DNA from 3 places in the Ammoniphilus sp. CFH 90114 genome. Region 1 is predicted to be linked to each of the others. Evidence: riboswitches for the same ligand, from Rfam matches in the RefSeq annotation. Region 1 holds a riboswitch; each other region holds the start of a gene.
What was found. A riboswitch is a leader RNA that binds a small molecule or an ion and turns the genes downstream of it on or off. The one in region 1 is predicted to bind cyclic di-GMP.
Positions count from the first base shown of each region.

Region 2: linked by a shared signal. The riboswitch ahead of EIZ39_RS21005 (putative bifunctional diguanylate cyclase/phosphodiesterase) and the one ahead of EIZ39_RS27150 (globin-coupled sensor protein) in region 1 are both predicted to bind cyclic di-GMP.
Region 3: linked by a shared signal. The riboswitch ahead of EIZ39_RS20640 (methyl-accepting chemotaxis protein) and the one ahead of EIZ39_RS27150 (globin-coupled sensor protein) in region 1 are both predicted to bind cyclic di-GMP.

Region 1 is NZ_SDLI01000020.1:36,667-42,257, reverse strand. Features, by position in the region: partial or broken gene EIZ39_RS24155 (GLUG motif-containing protein) at 1-1,339, opposite strand, end outside; partial or broken gene EIZ39_RS24145 (IS5/IS1182 family transposase) at 2,496-2,705, opposite strand; cyclic di-GMP riboswitch class I at 2,853-2,937, shown strand; gene EIZ39_RS27150 (globin-coupled sensor protein) at 3,026-4,357, shown strand; gene EIZ39_RS24135 (STAS domain-containing protein) at 4,454-4,756, shown strand; gene EIZ39_RS24130 (sensor domain-containing protein) at 4,796-5,591, shown strand, end outside.
Region 2 is NZ_SDLI01000011.1:131,880-137,470, reverse strand. Features, by position in the region: gene fabZ (3-hydroxyacyl-ACP dehydratase FabZ) at 201-641, shown strand; gene EIZ39_RS21005 (putative bifunctional diguanylate cyclase/phosphodiesterase) at 712-3,480, opposite strand; cyclic di-GMP riboswitch class I at 3,556-3,645, opposite strand; gene EIZ39_RS21000 (LPXTG cell wall anchor domain-containing protein) at 4,017-4,985, shown strand; gene EIZ39_RS27895 (class D sortase) at 4,978-5,591, shown strand, end outside.
Region 3 is NZ_SDLI01000011.1:34,896-40,486, reverse strand. Features, by position in the region: gene murQ (N-acetylmuramic acid 6-phosphate etherase) at 1-809, shown strand, start outside; gene EIZ39_RS20645 (hypothetical protein) at 1,088-1,780, opposite strand; cyclic di-GMP riboswitch class I at 2,303-2,391, shown strand; gene EIZ39_RS20640 (methyl-accepting chemotaxis protein) at 2,476-4,167, shown strand; gene EIZ39_RS20635 (PucR family transcriptional regulator) at 4,191-5,591, opposite strand, start outside.

The sequences.
Region 1 (5,591 bases):
CTACTGTCGCCGTGACATCCAGATCCTTGACGGCATTCCCTACGTTAACAGTATAGCTTACGTTATCGGGGGTAAAGCTTGGTGACAGTATTCCAGAATTCAGCGTCAGGTTGCTTAAATCCGCATTCGACGAAAGCACTGGTGCAGAGATAAATCCCTTTAATGTTGGATATTTACCCGATTGAATGTCCCAGATGGTTGTATCCCATCCTGCAAAAGTAGTTGGATCCATCATTTTACTAGTCGTTTTTCCAATAGGAGTTGAACTCAATGTCCCGGAATAATTTGTACCATATCTATTCGTTCCTGAACTTTCAATATCCCAATAAGAATGACTTAAGTAAGCTGTTCTTCCTGTACCAGGATTCGAAATTCCCAGAAAACCGCCGGTAGTAGCTCCAGATGTTCCAGTTACCTTGCCCGTTGAATAGAGGTACTTACTAGTAGTTCCACTGTAATAACCAATTAAACCACCAATTGCATTATCTATTCTATTAGACGTAGTACCTGATACATTTCCTGTTGCATAGCTGTTTTCTACTCCTCCTCCTATTCCAATTAAGCCACCAACCCAATTGTACCCGTGAACGTTTCCAGTAGCGAATGAATAACGGATAATTGAATTACCACCAGAATAGTTCTCGTTCCTCCCTACGAGTCCACCTGCTCCTTGGGAAGTGGAAGTCACACTAACAGCTGACATACTATGATCGATAATCCCCATGTTATGTCCGACAAGACCACCAACTTCTCCTATGCTATTATACGCGGCAGTTGACTTTACATAGCTTGTATCATCGAAGGGATCTACAGAACTATTAGTGATCGTTCCGTCATTTCCACCTGCAAGGCCACCAATGTTTGAATTGGCCTCTACCTTCTTTATTTTCACATTTACACGATCAATTGTACCTGAATTCCAGCCAACCAGAGCTCCATAGTATTGTCCACTTCCAGTTATACTGATGTTCTCCAGATTAAGATTTTTAACAATCCCATCCGGAGCAATATCGCCTAAAATTCCACCATACAAGCTAGAGTCATTGGTAATATAGGTCAAATTTCTGATTGTATGACCGGCTCCATCTAGAACACCCTGAAAATCTGAGCCAGGGTAATATCCAATGGGTATCCAGTTCGTTTCGTTACTAAGGTCAATATCTGCTCCAAGCTTATAGTAACCGGTAGGCTGTATATTCTTTAAATCTGTTACTGAATGAATAATATAGGGATCATCTTTCGTACCTGATCCCGCAGCAACAGCTGTAGCCTCAGGAAAGAACTGTACAAATAATGCGTATAGAATGGAAATTACAACTAACCGCCTAATGTAATTCATATTTTTTATCCCCATTCTGAAAAGATTCTATTAAATTAGGTTTTTCATTCGGTTCGATCACCCCACAGCTAAAATAGTATGATTATTATCTTTTAAATCTCCCAGATTGAGCATCCCTCCCCCGGTTCTGAGACAAATCCCCTTAAGACATGATTGGGTAGGGTGAAATGAATACCCCCCATCTTCTTAAATTAGAACAAGAGATTAGGGATTTTAGTGAGCGTTTCCCTAAAGTTTCTGACTCACAGTTTCCCGACGCCACTTCAAATAATGTAGGTACATTTACCCAATCCTCTACATTATATTACAATTTTCTTCATTCTGAATTGTTACTCAGTAAATTTAAGGAAAACTTAATGTTAACTTTCCAAAACAAAAAACCTGAGGGTTGAGAGTTAATCCCTACCCTCCGGCTCTTTTAAAAGAATGGGGTCTAACCCGTTCTTTCGCAGTTGTTGATCGTTCGCAGGCCTTGGCGGCGATTCTACCAATTAGGTCCCTGACCTGCTTTATAATCTTCGTCCGGTATTCTATAACGGATTCCATATTCAATTGAAACCATTGGGCAAGATGTTAAACATCTTGATTCTCACCCGAAAATCTATTACTTCCATTAGCCATACTGAACCACCGATAAAAAAGCATTGGAGAAAGTGTCAGTGTTTAAATGGATGTATTGAATGTTGGGCGCCATTGTAGCGATCTTCCACTCAAACTGAAGAGGATTCTTCTCTTTTTAATTCTTATCCTTACTCTGTTCCTTTAAGGCCTCCCGAAGAGATGAGTCAAAGATTTGAACTGAAATATTAGGCTTAGTTATCCGCTTATCCACGTATACGAATCGATGGCCTCCATAAGAACCTCTTAAGTCAATTGGGGTCAATCGCCCGAAACCCGAGGTAATACGGGGTCTGACCCCATTTTGCTCCACCGCCGGTAACATAAAAAGATAGAGGTGACGATAACCAAAGAGGTCAGACCCCACAAAAACCGTGGGAGTCATACCCCTTTGAGAGAGCCCTGCAAAAGTAACCCTTTTGAAAAAGACTTAGTGGGGTTAGTCAATTAAAACGAGTGAAATTATAAAAAAATGCAGTCAACCTCCCTAGGAGGCTGGCTGCATTTTGTCTATTAGCCTTATTATTCGTTTGACGTTTAGATGTTGTTTGTAACCAAAAAACGATTGAGTCGAGCTTTTCCATCCAAAGCGAGCATCCGGGTCAATAGCGGACATGACACCTTTATTTGCAAGTAACCGTTCATCTTCCACGATCTGCTTGGCTATACTTACTTTCTCGGAAATCGCTCCTTCGTGATCAGGGAGCAAGGTTTCAACCGTTTCACCCAATTCAGCTAAATAGTGAAGCCGAAACCGCGGTGGGAATGCCCAAACCTCTGGTACTATCCACCTAACACCTAATTGTTACAAATTTCAAAACTACTATATTCCTGTTTAGTATAGTGTTATACTGCAAACAGATAATGGAAACCAACTGTTTCATAATCCTAAAATACTACATAAAGGCAAACCTATTGAAAGGTGGGGACGCAAAGCCACAAGCCTAAGGGAGAAATTCTATGGCGGTTGGGTTGCCAAGAGGTTCGATAACGAATGCTAAGTTATTCCTTTTTGGAATAGCTTTTTATTTTTATTACCATTAAAACATACTAGGAGATCCGATCCAAATGAGCAAATGTCCTTTTTCGATGGCTTTTACGTTCCTCGGTATCGCGCGAAAGAAACCCAAAATGGATTCTTTGCTTGAACAAAGTAAACGGATTCATGGTAAGATGGTCATCGATGACAGAGAGATTAGTAGACAGTTAGACATCATCTCCTTATCTGAAGAAGACTTAAAATTAGTGAAGCTGATTCAACCCCTCATCATTCAGAAAATGGATGACATCGTTCAGCAGTTTTATGGAAATATCACGAAACAGTCCAATCTATTGGCTATTATCACACGGCATAGTACGGTAGAGAGATTACAAGGAACCCTAAAAACCCATATTCAAGAGTTATTCAATGGCGAGATTGACGAGGAATTTGTTAAGAAAAGAATTCGAATTGCCCATGCCCATGTCAAGGTTGGATTAGAGACCAAGTGGTACATGTGTGCTTTTCAGGATTTGTTTAGCTCGATCGTAGCCATCTTGGACAAGCATATTGAAAATCGCACGGATTTAATAGGTGCCATTATGGTGTGCAGCAAGCTGCTAAACTTTGAACAACAACTTGTATTAGAGGCTTACGAGCAGGAACATCAGCGAATCCGCCAGGTTCAAGAGGAAACGAAACAAAAAGTGAATACAGCTGTTCAACAGGCCGTCGAATCGTTGGCTGCAGTTTCGGAAGAAACGAGTGCCTCCGTACAAGAACTCTCCGCCCAGACAGATCATATTATGCATTTTGCAAAGAGAGGCAGCAATCTTGCCATCGCTTCCGAGGAGCGCTCCATCAAGGGGAAAGGATTAGTAGAGAATCAACAAGAGAGCATGGACTCCATCCGTGACAGGATGAATAAAATTCTGCAGGATTCTGAGGATTTACAGAATGTCTCAAAGAAGATTCAAGATATTGTCGGGATGATTACCTCTATTGCCGATCAAACGAACCTTCTTGCCCTGAATGCAGCCATTGAGGCGGCACGTGCAGGTGAGTATGGGAAAGGCTTCTCGGTCGTGGCGGGTGAAATTCGAAAGCTAGCCGATCAAACGAAGCAATCCATCTCCGGTGTTTCAGCCTTAGTAGCCCAAACGGATACCCAAGTCTCTCATGTCTCTCAGTCTGTTCAATCGATCCACAGCCTCATTGAAAGCGGGAATCAATATGTAAGCCAAACGGTGGAATGTTTTGATGAAATTCTAGAAGCTATGTGTCAAACGAAAGAACAAAATCAAGCCATTGAAAAGGAATTAGAGATGTTTGTGAAGACGCTCGCTGAAATTTCCGAAGCTTCATCCGAGATCGCCTATTCTACCGATTCATTAAATCAAACCACAAATGAATTGATGTAATAGGGAAAGCCTTTTGCTTCATGTAATAGTATGTGAAAAATTGAACATTTATAAGGTTAACACCTTATCTATAGTATAAATGGAGGTGTGGAAAACATGACAACCTTAGTGATGAAGCTAGATGCTTCCGATTATTCCCTAGAAGATGGACGAATGGATGAGAATGACGCCTTGGTCATCCGACAAAAGATCATTAATGAAATGAACGAAGGAACTCTAGAATTTGTACTTCTTGTAGAGAAAAACCCACGGATCGATAAATCAGCCCTTCTTGTTCTGGCTGGAGTTTGGAAGCTTCTATTTTTACAAGGCGGAAGGTTGCAAATCGTCGGGGTAGAACAAGAAACTCGTCAATTCATTGAGGAGATGGGCTTATCTCCCTTTCTATTAGAAACCTAGCTGTCTTTTTGGCAATTTTTAAGGAGGTCCTGATCTTTCATGAGGTTCCTAACATTAGAACAATCCATCAAAAGGTATAAGGAGATTGAGTTTGCTCTCAATGCGTCTACGATTCTAGCGATCACAGATGAGCGTGGCATGATAACGGACGTCAATGATGCCTTCTGCCGCATTTCTCAGTACTCCCGAGAAGAACTGGTTGGCCAAAGTCATCGTATCATCAATTCGGGGCATCATCCCCCTGTTTTTTTTCAGGCGTTATGGGAGACCATTCGGTCTGGTTCCCTTTGGGAAGGAGAGGTCAAAAACCGTGCAAAGGATGGCTCTTGTTACTGGGTGAAGACAACCATTGTCCCATTGCTCAATGAGGAGGGAAAACCTTACCAATACATCTCCATTCGAACGGACATTAGTGAACAGAAGAGAATGAAAGAACAATTGAGGGAGAGCGAGCAATCCCTATCCACTCTCATTGATGCTATACCAGACTTCGTATGCTTTAAAGATGGACGGGGAGCTTGGATTAAAGCGAATGAGTATGCCCAAACCCTCTATGAGTTGAAAGGTCTAGACTATCAAGGCAAAACTGATCTAGAGATTATGGGGCATGATCCTCTTAGGTCAGAACCAGCTTTACTCTGTATGGAATCTGATGAGGAGACCTGGAACCGAAGGGAGACTGTTCGGTCTGAGGAAGTCATCCCCCTGTCAACAGGGGAGAACCTGATCTTCGATGTGATTAAGGTGCCTGTTTTCCGTTCTAATGGAGATCGAAAAGGCCTCGTGGTTGTAGGAAGGGACATTACGGAAAGGAAAAAAGTCGAAAGGTTAAATG
Region 2 (5,591 bases), on a different contig from region 1:
CCTAGAGCTACTCTTTTTTCTTTATTGTCATACGGATTGATAAGTTTGGTAAATGTAGGATATAATTTTGTTTGAGAATCATGGGAGCACAGGGGGCTGTGCTCCGTATGTTAACCCCGTTAGCCGGCCGGCTTGGGAGGTTAATTATAGTGTAGCTTTTGTCGAGTTCTGTTATGTAGTTAAATATTGGAGGCTAGAACATGCTAAATATTGAACAGATTAAAGAAATTATTCCACATCGATACCCGTTTTTATTAGTGGACAAGATATTAGAGCTTGAAGTAGGCAAGCGCGCGGTTGGACTCAAGAATGTGACAGCGAATGAACCGTTTTTTCAAGGTCACTTTCCCGAATATGCGGTTATGCCAGGGGTTCTCATTGTGGAAGCTTTAGCACAGGTTGGTGCTGTAGCCGTATTAAGTATGGAAGAAAATAAGGGGAAGATTGCTTTTTTTGCCGGAATTGACGGAGTTCGATTTAAGGAGCAGGTGCGCCCAGGGGATACCTTGACGCTTGAAGTGGAGATGACCACACTTCGTAGAGGTATTGGGAAGGGACGTGCGGTTGCGCGCTTAGGGGATAAGGTGGCAGTTGAAGGAGAATTAATGTTTGCCATCGGTCATTCTAAAGCAGATAAGTAAGAGATTCAACTTATCTTAGAGAGAATAAAGGGATTTTGTCTATTTAGACAAGATCCCTTTTTTATAACCATTAATCATGTACTAGTAGGCTGTTTTTCTCCTGTACAAAGTCGAATATCTGCTCAGGCATCATCGGACGGCTAAAGTAATATCCCTGTATTTCGTGACAACCCATCTCTAGCAATAAATCGTGTTCTTCCTTCGTCTCTACCCCTTCTGCCACGACTCGCAATTGAAGATTTTGGGCTAGATCGATGATCGATTTGACAATGGCTAAGGCTACTCTGTCTGTCGATCTCATTTCCCATATGAATGAATGATCAATTTTGAGGTGCTGAATCGGTAAATCCTTTAAATACTTCAGAGAAGAATATCCCGTTCCAAAATCATCAATGGATATTTTCACGCCAATCTTGCGTAGTTGATTCAGTGTTTGAATGGTATGGAGGGTATCCTCCATTGATGCGCTTTCTGTAATTTCTAGAGTCAGATAGGCTGGGTCCATTCCCGTTTCGGCTAACGTCTTCTCAATTCTCTCAGCTAAATCTCGCTGTTTAAACTGTCGAGCGGAAAGATTGATAGACAAACGAAGGGGAGACATTCCTGCATGAAGCCATTGTTGAAATTGTCGGCAGCCCTCGTATAAAACCCAATCACCGAGAGGTTCGATGAGGCCGCTTTCTTCAGCGACAGGGATAAAGTCAGCCGGTGAGATAAACCCTTTCGTAGGATGTTGCCATCTCAAAAGTGCTTCTAAGCCTATGATTTGATTAGTCTCTAAACAATGCTGTGGTTGATAAACAAGGGATAGTTCCTTTCCTTGGATTAAGGCTTGGTGTAGATCGTGTCTTATCTTCATTTTGCATACGTTTTTTTCATTCATCTCTGCTTGATAGAAATGATAGCCGTTTTTCCCTTGTTGTTTAGACGCATACATGGCCATATCCGCATTTTTGAGTAGAGTTTGAGAGTCTTCACCATCGTCGGGGAACAAGCTTACCCCAATGCTTGTTGTAATATAAATTTCATGATTTTCTATTAAAAATGGCTCTTTCAGTGCATGAATGATGAGTTTGCAGCTTTCCTCCGTTTCTTGTCTCTGATAATTTTCTAGAATGAGAGTGAACTCATCTCCTGCCATTCGAGCCAGAAAGGCACTCTTGTCAAGGCCGCTTCGTAAGCGGCGACTTACCTGCTGCAGAAGGATATCCCCAAGGTTATGACCAAGAGTATCATTAATTTGCTTGAATCCATCTAGATCAATAAACAACAGGGATAAACACTTCTCGCTGTTTTCGTTAATCGCAAGGTCTAAGGTTTCCAAAAAACAGGCGCGATTGGGTAGAGCGGTAAGGGAGTCATAATAAGCTAAGTGATGAATTCGCTCATTTGCTTTAACCTGTTCTGTAATATCTATTGAATAACCTGCAACTTCTAAGACGGCAGTGGAGTCGTCTGGATCAACGACAGCCTTTAGGACGCTATGATAGGTTCGATTGCCAAGGGTGAATGTAAAATCAGAGCTTCCTTCAACGTAGGCCAAGTCTAAAGCTGTAATAAAGTTATGACTTAATCTTTTAGGCAAGATGTCTTCTATATGTCTATCTAATACATTCTGTGTACCGAGTCCAAGCATGCTAGTCACTGTTCCTTCAAGGTACGTAAAAACAAAAACTCCATTCGAATCCTTTTTACATTTATAGATGGCACTAGGCAGCAGTTCTGCTGTCCTTTTAAATTCTTCAGCTACCTTTAATCTTTCCCGCTCGGCTTGTAGCTTCTTGACAGGTCTTCTTGCTACTAATCTGCCTAGTATAAAAATAGCCATTGTAGCGAGTAAATAAAACCCTGAGAAAACCCAGATGAGATAGGATTGTACTTTACGCTGGCTCTGCAAATCCAACACAATCGTTAATAATCGATCTTCAGGTAGAGAAACAAAGATTTTCTCTAGAGCTTCCTCGTCCCTTTTAAATGAAAAACGTTCAAACACAGGGGCCTCAAGCGAGTTTCTAAATATGAGTTCATCCTGTTCCGTTATGTATTCGTGCGTTCCATACAAAACCGGTTTATCCGTAATAGGTTCGATAATTCTGGCAGGTTTTTCTTTAAGATAAGCAGGTATATTTATGACAGCGATCTCTCGAGTATGATTGTAGCTTTCTTTAATTTTGTTAATAAGTTGAGTAGGACCACTTTTATCCATGAACTGATAGATATCTTCTGCCTTAATGTAAGGATTGATCATGAAATCAGTCTGTCCATCATAGTAATAGGCGTACTTATAGTGATGGTCATTGACTTCCGAAAGAGATAGAGGGCCTATCCAGTAATGAGGTTGAGAAAAGCCCCTATTGACAGAGATGGATTTCCCTTCAAATAATTCAAGAATAGCTGTATACCAGTACCCCCAATCCTTAGCATTCAGGCCAATCTCATCGGGATCTGTGGACTGTACAACTGGGATGTCGCCATCTTCTTCTAGTACAAGTAGAGAAATGTTGGATAAGCCCCACTTTTTGCTAATTTCAATTAATTCCTCGCGAGTGACTTCATCAATTCTCTTTCCTTTTAATTCCTCTGCAATAACTTCAGAAATGGTAAAAAGGCGCAGATCGACTAGATGCTCTAGTGTTTTGGTTGATTCATGGGTGCTTTCGATGGATTGCTTAATAATCTCTGTAATGGAGAGTAGTTCCTCATTAATCCGTTGCTCAAATTCTTTCTTAGTTAAGGTGTAAATGGAAAAGAAGGCAATTAAACTGCAAAGAAAGATAATCATGCCGGTACGAAACAGAACTTGTGTTAGGGTTGTTTCCTGAGGACGGAAATCTCTCATACATTCACCTACTATTGTAAGAATAAAAAAGACTATTCCACTACTTAAGTTGGAATAGCCAATCTTTATTAGCTATTCGGCAACCCGGCTATCATGGTTTCATTCGAAACGTTAGACCCGTGGCTTTGCGTCCCTATCTTTCGATTAGGTTTGCCTTTGTCGTTAGGTATATCGTCATGCTTCTTAAGGGCTATTTCTACTGTTATTATAGTACAAAACAATTGGAAAATCGACAAGGAATACGGTAATAAGTGGATGCTTCTATAAGCGCAGGATGAGAAAAATGAAGGAGAAGACATGTTCTATATAGGTTTAAAGTTGTTTTTTGTATGGTTGAAATTTGTCATTAACCAGATAAGAAAACTAGTCATAGGTCGACAAAACTAGAAGAAACACGCGTGTAATTTTTAGTTATAATGAATTCAGTAAAAGAACGTTCGGTGGAAAAAGGAAGGTGGAGAAGAGAAATAGACACGTCTTGATAAATGTTGGATGGTGTATTGTTTTACAAATACTAAACAATGGAGGACTGTTAGATGTTAAATAAGTTAGGGAAACTCTCGTTATTATTTTTATTTGTTTTTTCTATTTATTCTGTTTCAGTATTAGCCAATGAACAGCACGATGTTCAATTTGAAGTGGAATTTATAAATACAACATTTGACCCAGATAAGAATGAATCGGTTTGGACATATCAAGTAACAGGACAAGGAAAGGGCCCTGATCTCAGCCATTGGATGCTAGAACTCTGTCCCGACATTGAAGTAATAGATGCATCGCACGCATTCGAACTTCAGAATAAGCCTGATCCGATATCGGGATTGGTAGGAATTAAATTTGAACAGCCCGTAAAAGTAGATGAGGCAGTGGAGTACACGATTCGCATCAAAGGAAATTGGGAGCAAGAATTAATTACAGCTTCGGTAAAAGGGGCAACTGATGTGAATTCGTTTTCTGTAATGGGTCCAGGGTGTACAGCGGTAGTTGAAGGATCAAAGGAAGAAACGGATGAAGATCAAGGCAACGAAAAATCCAATAATAACGATGGTTCTACTAAAAATACAAAAGACCAGGATGGAAAAGAAGAGTCGAGCGAAGGAGTTGAAGAAAAGCCAAAAGTAAAGGTAAACAGGATTACTCTATTTAAGGCCGATGTATCCTCAACTCGCAAAGTGACTATTCAAGCTGCTGTGGATTTAGAAGAAGAGGTGAGGGGAGTCTGGCAGTTTACCCTCGGTGGTAAAGCTTATTCGGTTGAGGGCGGAAAAGAAGTTATTCTTGAAGTTGAAGATGCGCCGGTAGGTACATATCATGTAAAAGCTCAAATGAAACTAGAAGATGGGGATACAATAGACGCGGAGGAAGCACTCACGATTCATGTGCCGACAGAACAAGGTGGCACACTGCCTAATACGGCAACTCATCAGTATTTGATTCTTCTTATCGGGGTGTTAAGTCTAATGGTTGGGTTCTATATTCTTAAAAGGAAGAAGGGTCTTGTATAAGTATAAGTTGTTTCGAATGATTGGCTTGACATTTATCCTGATTGGAGTGATTTGCACAGCATGGTCGGTCTTCCGTATTCACTTTGGTAAGGTGGAAGTAGAAGCTTACGCGAAGAAAATAGAGGATGAAATAATGATAGAGGATAAGGTGGAAGAGAGGAAAGTGGAGGATGAGCCTGTTGAGCCAATAGATCCTAATGAGGACCCGAAAATAGAAGATGTAGTAGAGGAAGAGATTCCTTTATTACCACCTGATCCCGAGCCTATCGTAGAACACCAAGCCTTTCAGCCACAAAGAGAGTCTGTTCCACCCAAGGTTCATCGTTCTCCAAACGAGCTAGAGGTCTTATACCCAGAGAGACCTTCTGTCGGAGAAGCAATAGGGACATTGACGATACCTAAATTAAATCAAACCTTGCCCATTTTTCATGGAGCCGATGAAGAGATGCTAGAAAAAGGAATTGGTCACTATGCTCATAGTGTCCTTCCTGGAGAAGCTGACAATGCGGTCTTATCCGGACATCGAGATACCGTGTTTAGACAGTTGGGTAAAATCAAGAAAGGAGATCAGTTTGTGGTCAAGACGCTTGCTGGGACTTTTACCTA
Region 3 (5,591 bases), on a different contig from region 1:
TGAACCGTGAGGATCAAACGGTGGCATATGCGGTAGAGAAAGAGCTGGAGCGAATTGGCAAAGCGGTAGATCTGATTGTTGAATCCATGGAAAAAGGCGGTCGTTTGTTTTACTTTGGTGCAGGGACCAGCGGCCGGTTGGGTGTCTTGGATGCCTCGGAGTGCCCGCCGACGTTCGGTACGGAGCCTTCTCTTGTGCAGGGCGTCATTGCAGGAGGGCGTAAGGCTTTAGTCGAAGCGATTGAGGGTGCTGAAGATCTGCCGGAATTAGGGCAAGAAGATGTCGTGAAATACGGCGTGAAGTCGGGCGATGTGGTGGTAGGGATTGCGGCAAGCGGACGTACTCCTTATGTTCTAGGTGCGTTGCAGGCGGCCAATGAGATCGGGGCGGTTACCGTTTCTCTATCCTGCAACTCCACTTCGGTGTTGACGGGGGAAGCTGATGTTGCGATCAATGTGGTGGTCGGACCCGAGGTCGTCACTGGCTCTACTCGTCTCAAGGCCGGAACGGCCCAGAAGATGGTCTTGAATATGCTGACGACAGGAGCGATGATTCGGTTAGGGAAAGTCTATGGCAACTGGATGGTGAATGTTCAGGCGACGAATCATAAACTGCGGGAGCGCGTGAAACGGATTATCATGGAAGTGACGGGAGTGTCTTATGAGGAAGCTTCGGTGCTTTCGGAGCAGTCTGGTGGAGATGCTAGAATCGCCATCGTTATGCAGCAAACGGGATTGAGCTATGATGCGGCGGTTGAGTTGTTGGAGCAGACCAGAGGACGTGTGCGTGAGGCGATTGCGCAAGGATAGCAGGGTGCGGCGCTGGCTGGAGCTAGAGCTCGGCTGGTGCTGGTGCTGGAGGATAACCGGAGTATTTTCCGCTATTAGTAGATTCGAGTGAAAAAGTGCGGAAATAGGGGGAGAAAGTTCCCTTATTGGCTCCGAATACTTGACTTTGGGCGGGTTTTGGGTGAATAAGCGGAATCGGTTCCGTTATATCCACTCGAAAATCGGACTTTTGAAAAATAGGCGGAATTTCTCCGCCTACTTCTCATACAAAAAGGGGGCTGGCTCAGGCCCCTTTTTTCCTACATACTCTCTGTTACCTTCTGCATCAAAGCAGCTCGCTGGTTTTTCTTTCGAGCCTTGTATTCGGTTTCTGCTTGCTTTATAAGCGATGTCGAGTGTCCAGCTGCTATGAGGTCTTGTTCCATTTGTCCGAGTAGTTGATAAAATTGGCTGTCCGCTGTAGATTCTAACTGTTTGGCCTTTGATAAGTATTTAGAAGCTAGTGAGATTTTGGATTCATTGGACTGTCCGTTTTTGACGGCTATATATTCTTGCTTCGCTTGTTCAATGAGCCCCTTTAATTTTCCTTGATAAGATCGTTCTAGTGCCTTAAACTTCCCCTTGTACTTCTCTAGAATGTCGGTTTGAGTGGCAACCGGAGAAGAAGATGGAGGGGTGGGTGAGGCATCGGTTGGCTTAGGCTCAGATGGATCCGAATGGGCGGGCTGCTCGGTTGGAACGGCCGACTCCGCTTCAGGCGTTGGTGAGGCTTGCTCCGTTGACTCCTCCGCTAGCTCCTCCACAGGCTCGGCTTTAATTTCTGGGTCATTGAGCCAGTCGAGACTGCTGCTATCTCCTGCGAAAAGGGAATTCGGATCAGATTCTTGTACTTCGGGCACAGGGCTTGGACTAAAATAATAGGAGTATGAAAAAAGTACAATGGCGATTAGGGCAATAGGGATAGAAATCCAAATCAATTTCTTCAAAGGCATGTACCGGTCCTTTCCGACGGAATAATGCCCTTATTTTAACATAATTGGGTCGTTTACGGTTCAACTAATTCCATTAATTGCTCTTCATATCCCTTAGGAATGAAATTATTTAGGAAAACAATTCTGCTCTTTCCATGACGCACCTCGCTTGCACTAGAGGATGATGATCGGCCGACTTAAGGTTATGATCAGCGGGTCTCCTGCTCTACCATACCTAGTTTTGGATAATGCTCTTCGTCAATCTTCTACAAAATTTTTATACATATTTCGAGCCCGAATTCTAGCAAGGAGTCGATGTGATGGTGAGTAGGTGGTCTATTTTTATTATAGGCGGCCTAAGTATTTTGATGGGCGTCGAAGCAACTCGCTATGTGATTATATCGTGTACGTGGTTCGTATGATTGACCACGCCGCTGTTGGCCAGACGGAGCAGTTCAGGAATTTCGTAGTACGGAAGAACTAGTGAAGTAAATTTAAATTGTAAAGAATCCCGAGAAATGGTAGAAATAGAATATAACTTCAACTCGATCAAGGCAAATCTATCGAAAGGTAGAGACGCAAAGCTATGGGTCTAAGGTCCTTTTTGTGACTATGATCGCCAGGCTGCCGAGTAGCTAGGATGATGAAGCTGCTCTTTAAGTATTTACGAGCAGTTTTTTTTGTCTGTATTTTCTATATAGAGAGGAAGGACAGGTATGACCATTTCTAGGATGATGAAGCTTCAAATTATGGTGATTGTCGTATTATCGGTTGTCACACTTGGAAGTTTGTATCTGTTGCATAGTGGGGTTCAGCAACAGAGGCAAGCGGATCAGAACGCGATGGAATTTAAGCAATTAGGTTTTGACTTGTTCGTGGCATCAGAGTTTCTTACAAATGAAATCAGAAGTTATGTACAGTACGCAGAGGTAGTTTACTTAGATAACTATTACACAGAGACGAACGAGACAAGAACGAGAGAGCGTGTGGCAGGAAGGCTTTTGGAGTTGAAGGCCCCGGAGGAGCTGGTAGCTCTGGTTAAAGAGGCAGGGGAACATGCAGACGCCTTATCCCGTCTTGAAGCGGAAGCGATCCAAGCGGTGAGGGGGCAGTCCTTTGTTAAGGCTAGAGAGTTGGTTTATGGAAGCGACTATAAAAATACGAAGCTATTGATGGCTCAATCTATAACCAACTTCCAGCAGCAACTTGAAGACTGGGCCAATAAGGAGGCGAAAAAAGCAGAACAGAAGATGAATCTTCTCCTATTGACGACGGTATTGATGTTTATTGTCATCATTGCTAGTGTAACGAGTTCGCTCTTTATTTTGAATCGTAAGCTCAGACCTTTACAACAGGTTACCATGGCTGCTCATCAAGTTGCCCAAGGAAACCTTCAGGTTGAAACCCTGCCAGTACATAGTAAGGATGAAGTAGCGCAGGTTTCTTTAGCCATTAATCAAATGGTTGACAATCTTCGAGACTTAATTCAACAGATAGCGTCCTCATCTGAACAGGTGAATGCTTATTCCGGGGAGCTCATTGCAAGTGCCGAGCAAACGAACCGTGCCACGGAGCATATTGCTTCTACGACAGAGCAAGTCGCTGCGGGAGCAGAGGACCAGGTGAAAGGAATGGAGGAAACCTCTTCTGTTATTAATCAGATGTCAGCTAGTCTGAGTCAAATCTCCGTGAATACGCAAGGAGTTACAGAGTCGGTTGCCTCCACGAAAAATAAGGCTAACGTAGGGATTGAATCTATTCAGGTGGCAGAAAGTCAAATGAGTTCGATTCAACAAAACGTGAATGGATTAGCGGGTCTTGTACAGGGATTGGGTCAGCGTTCTCAAGAGATCGGACAGATCTTAGAGGTGATCACTGGCATTGCTGCCCAGACGAATCTCTTGGCATTGAATGCTGCCATTGAAGCGGCTCGTGCCGGTGAACATGGACGAGGGTTCGCAGTAGTAGCAGATGAAGTGCGAAAGCTCGCGGAACAATCAGGTACCTCTGCCCAACAGATTTCGAATTTGATTCAGCAGATTCAAGAGGAAACAAGTCGGGCCGTGGAATCCATGTCGAAGGTTACCGCTGAGGTTACTCAGGGAATTCAAGTGGTAAATCATGCGGGAGACTCCTTTAGCGAAATTCAACAGGCTGTTGTTCACGTGACAGAGCAGATTGAGCAAGTATCGAGTGCAATTCAGGACATGACGACGGGGGCACAGCATGTGGTGGAAAATATCGAGACCATCTCGAGAGTGATCGAAGAAACGGCATCTGGAACGCAAACGGTATCAGCAGCTACGGAAGAACAACTAGCGTCCTTGGAGGAAATTACGTCTTCGGCATCGTCCCTTTCGAATATGGCCGATGGTCTAAATCAGTTGGTAGGAAGATTCAAGCTATAAAATGACGGGAGAGTGAATCGAATTCACTCTCCCGTATTTAATAATTTATAAGCCATGATGGCGAGCTGCAATTTCATACGATCATCTGCAGAGGCAAGATCGAGTCCGGTTTTCTTTTCGATCTGGTTCAGGCGATATTTCAAAGTGTGTCGATGGATATACAGCTCGGATGCTGTCGTATGAATACTTTGATTATTTAAAAGGTACGTTTCTAACGTCATAATGAGATCGACGCCTTGGCGTTTCATAGAGATTAAGTTCCCCAGGTTGGCCTCGTAAAACTCCTTCAAATCAACGCCTAATTCCTTCATCTGAATTAATAAATGATAAAGTCCTAGATCGTCATAATGTACGATAGTTTTAGGTTTCAGCAGCAAGCGGGAAAAGGTCACGGCATACTGCGCTTCTCTTGCACTCTTAGCCAAGTACTGAATGTCACGGTAATTGCGCCCGATTCCAATGCGAAGTGGGCTTCGAGGAAAGTACTCCTTCCACAGCGATTCCACTTCACGAGCCAAGTCCAATAAGTAGACTCTTGCCGTCTGGCCTAAGCTTTCTACAATATCCGTGAGAACCACTAGTCCATCTAATTTATTACGCAAAATGAACTGTCTGTTTCTTTCTCGCATAACCTGTTGAACAAGGAGATATAACCGCTCGTGGTTCGTATCTGCCTTAAAATGCATAACGGCTTGGTTTAGAGTCAAATCATACCCCAGTCGTTTGCCTCGCTCCATAGCAAGGGCCGCATTCTTGAAGTTCTTATTCAAGATCTCGTCCAGAAAATCGCCTTGCAGACGAATTTCCGTATCCTCTACCGCTTTTTGCTTCAAAAATTCAACCGCATACACCGTTGCCGCATGCTCCATGGCGATATGATCGAGATCGTTCCAATCAACTGATTCTTTTACCGCTAGGATGGTGCCGTAGCGAACCTCGTTGGCTACAATGGGATAGCTCTCTAAACGTAACCGGTCGTCGGATAGCTCTAAGTTGTCTAACTCAATTCCCTCGTGAATCAAAAGGTGGTCCATGAGGTTTCCATCTTCACCCAGCAATAGCACACTCCCTCGGATGAGTTCGGAGAGGGTGCGGGTGATCGGTTCTAATCCCTGATTGACTAAGACGAGACGATTAAATTCCTTATGGATATTTAGGGAGTACTCATAGAGCTTCATCTGTTTGTTTACGATTTGCTCGAGAATGGCCCGTGTCAGCATGGAAAAGTTGATGTTGGTTGGGATCTCGATAATGGGCAGTCCTGCCTCATTGGCCGCTGCAATGAAGGGTTCTGGAATCTCATGCAAGTAAAACCCTGTATAAATCGCTACGCCGGATAACATCCGACTTGATAATAAGGTCTGAAACTGCATTCTTTTGTGTTCATTGTCTAATAAGCCAAATCCGGTGGTAATCAGGAATTC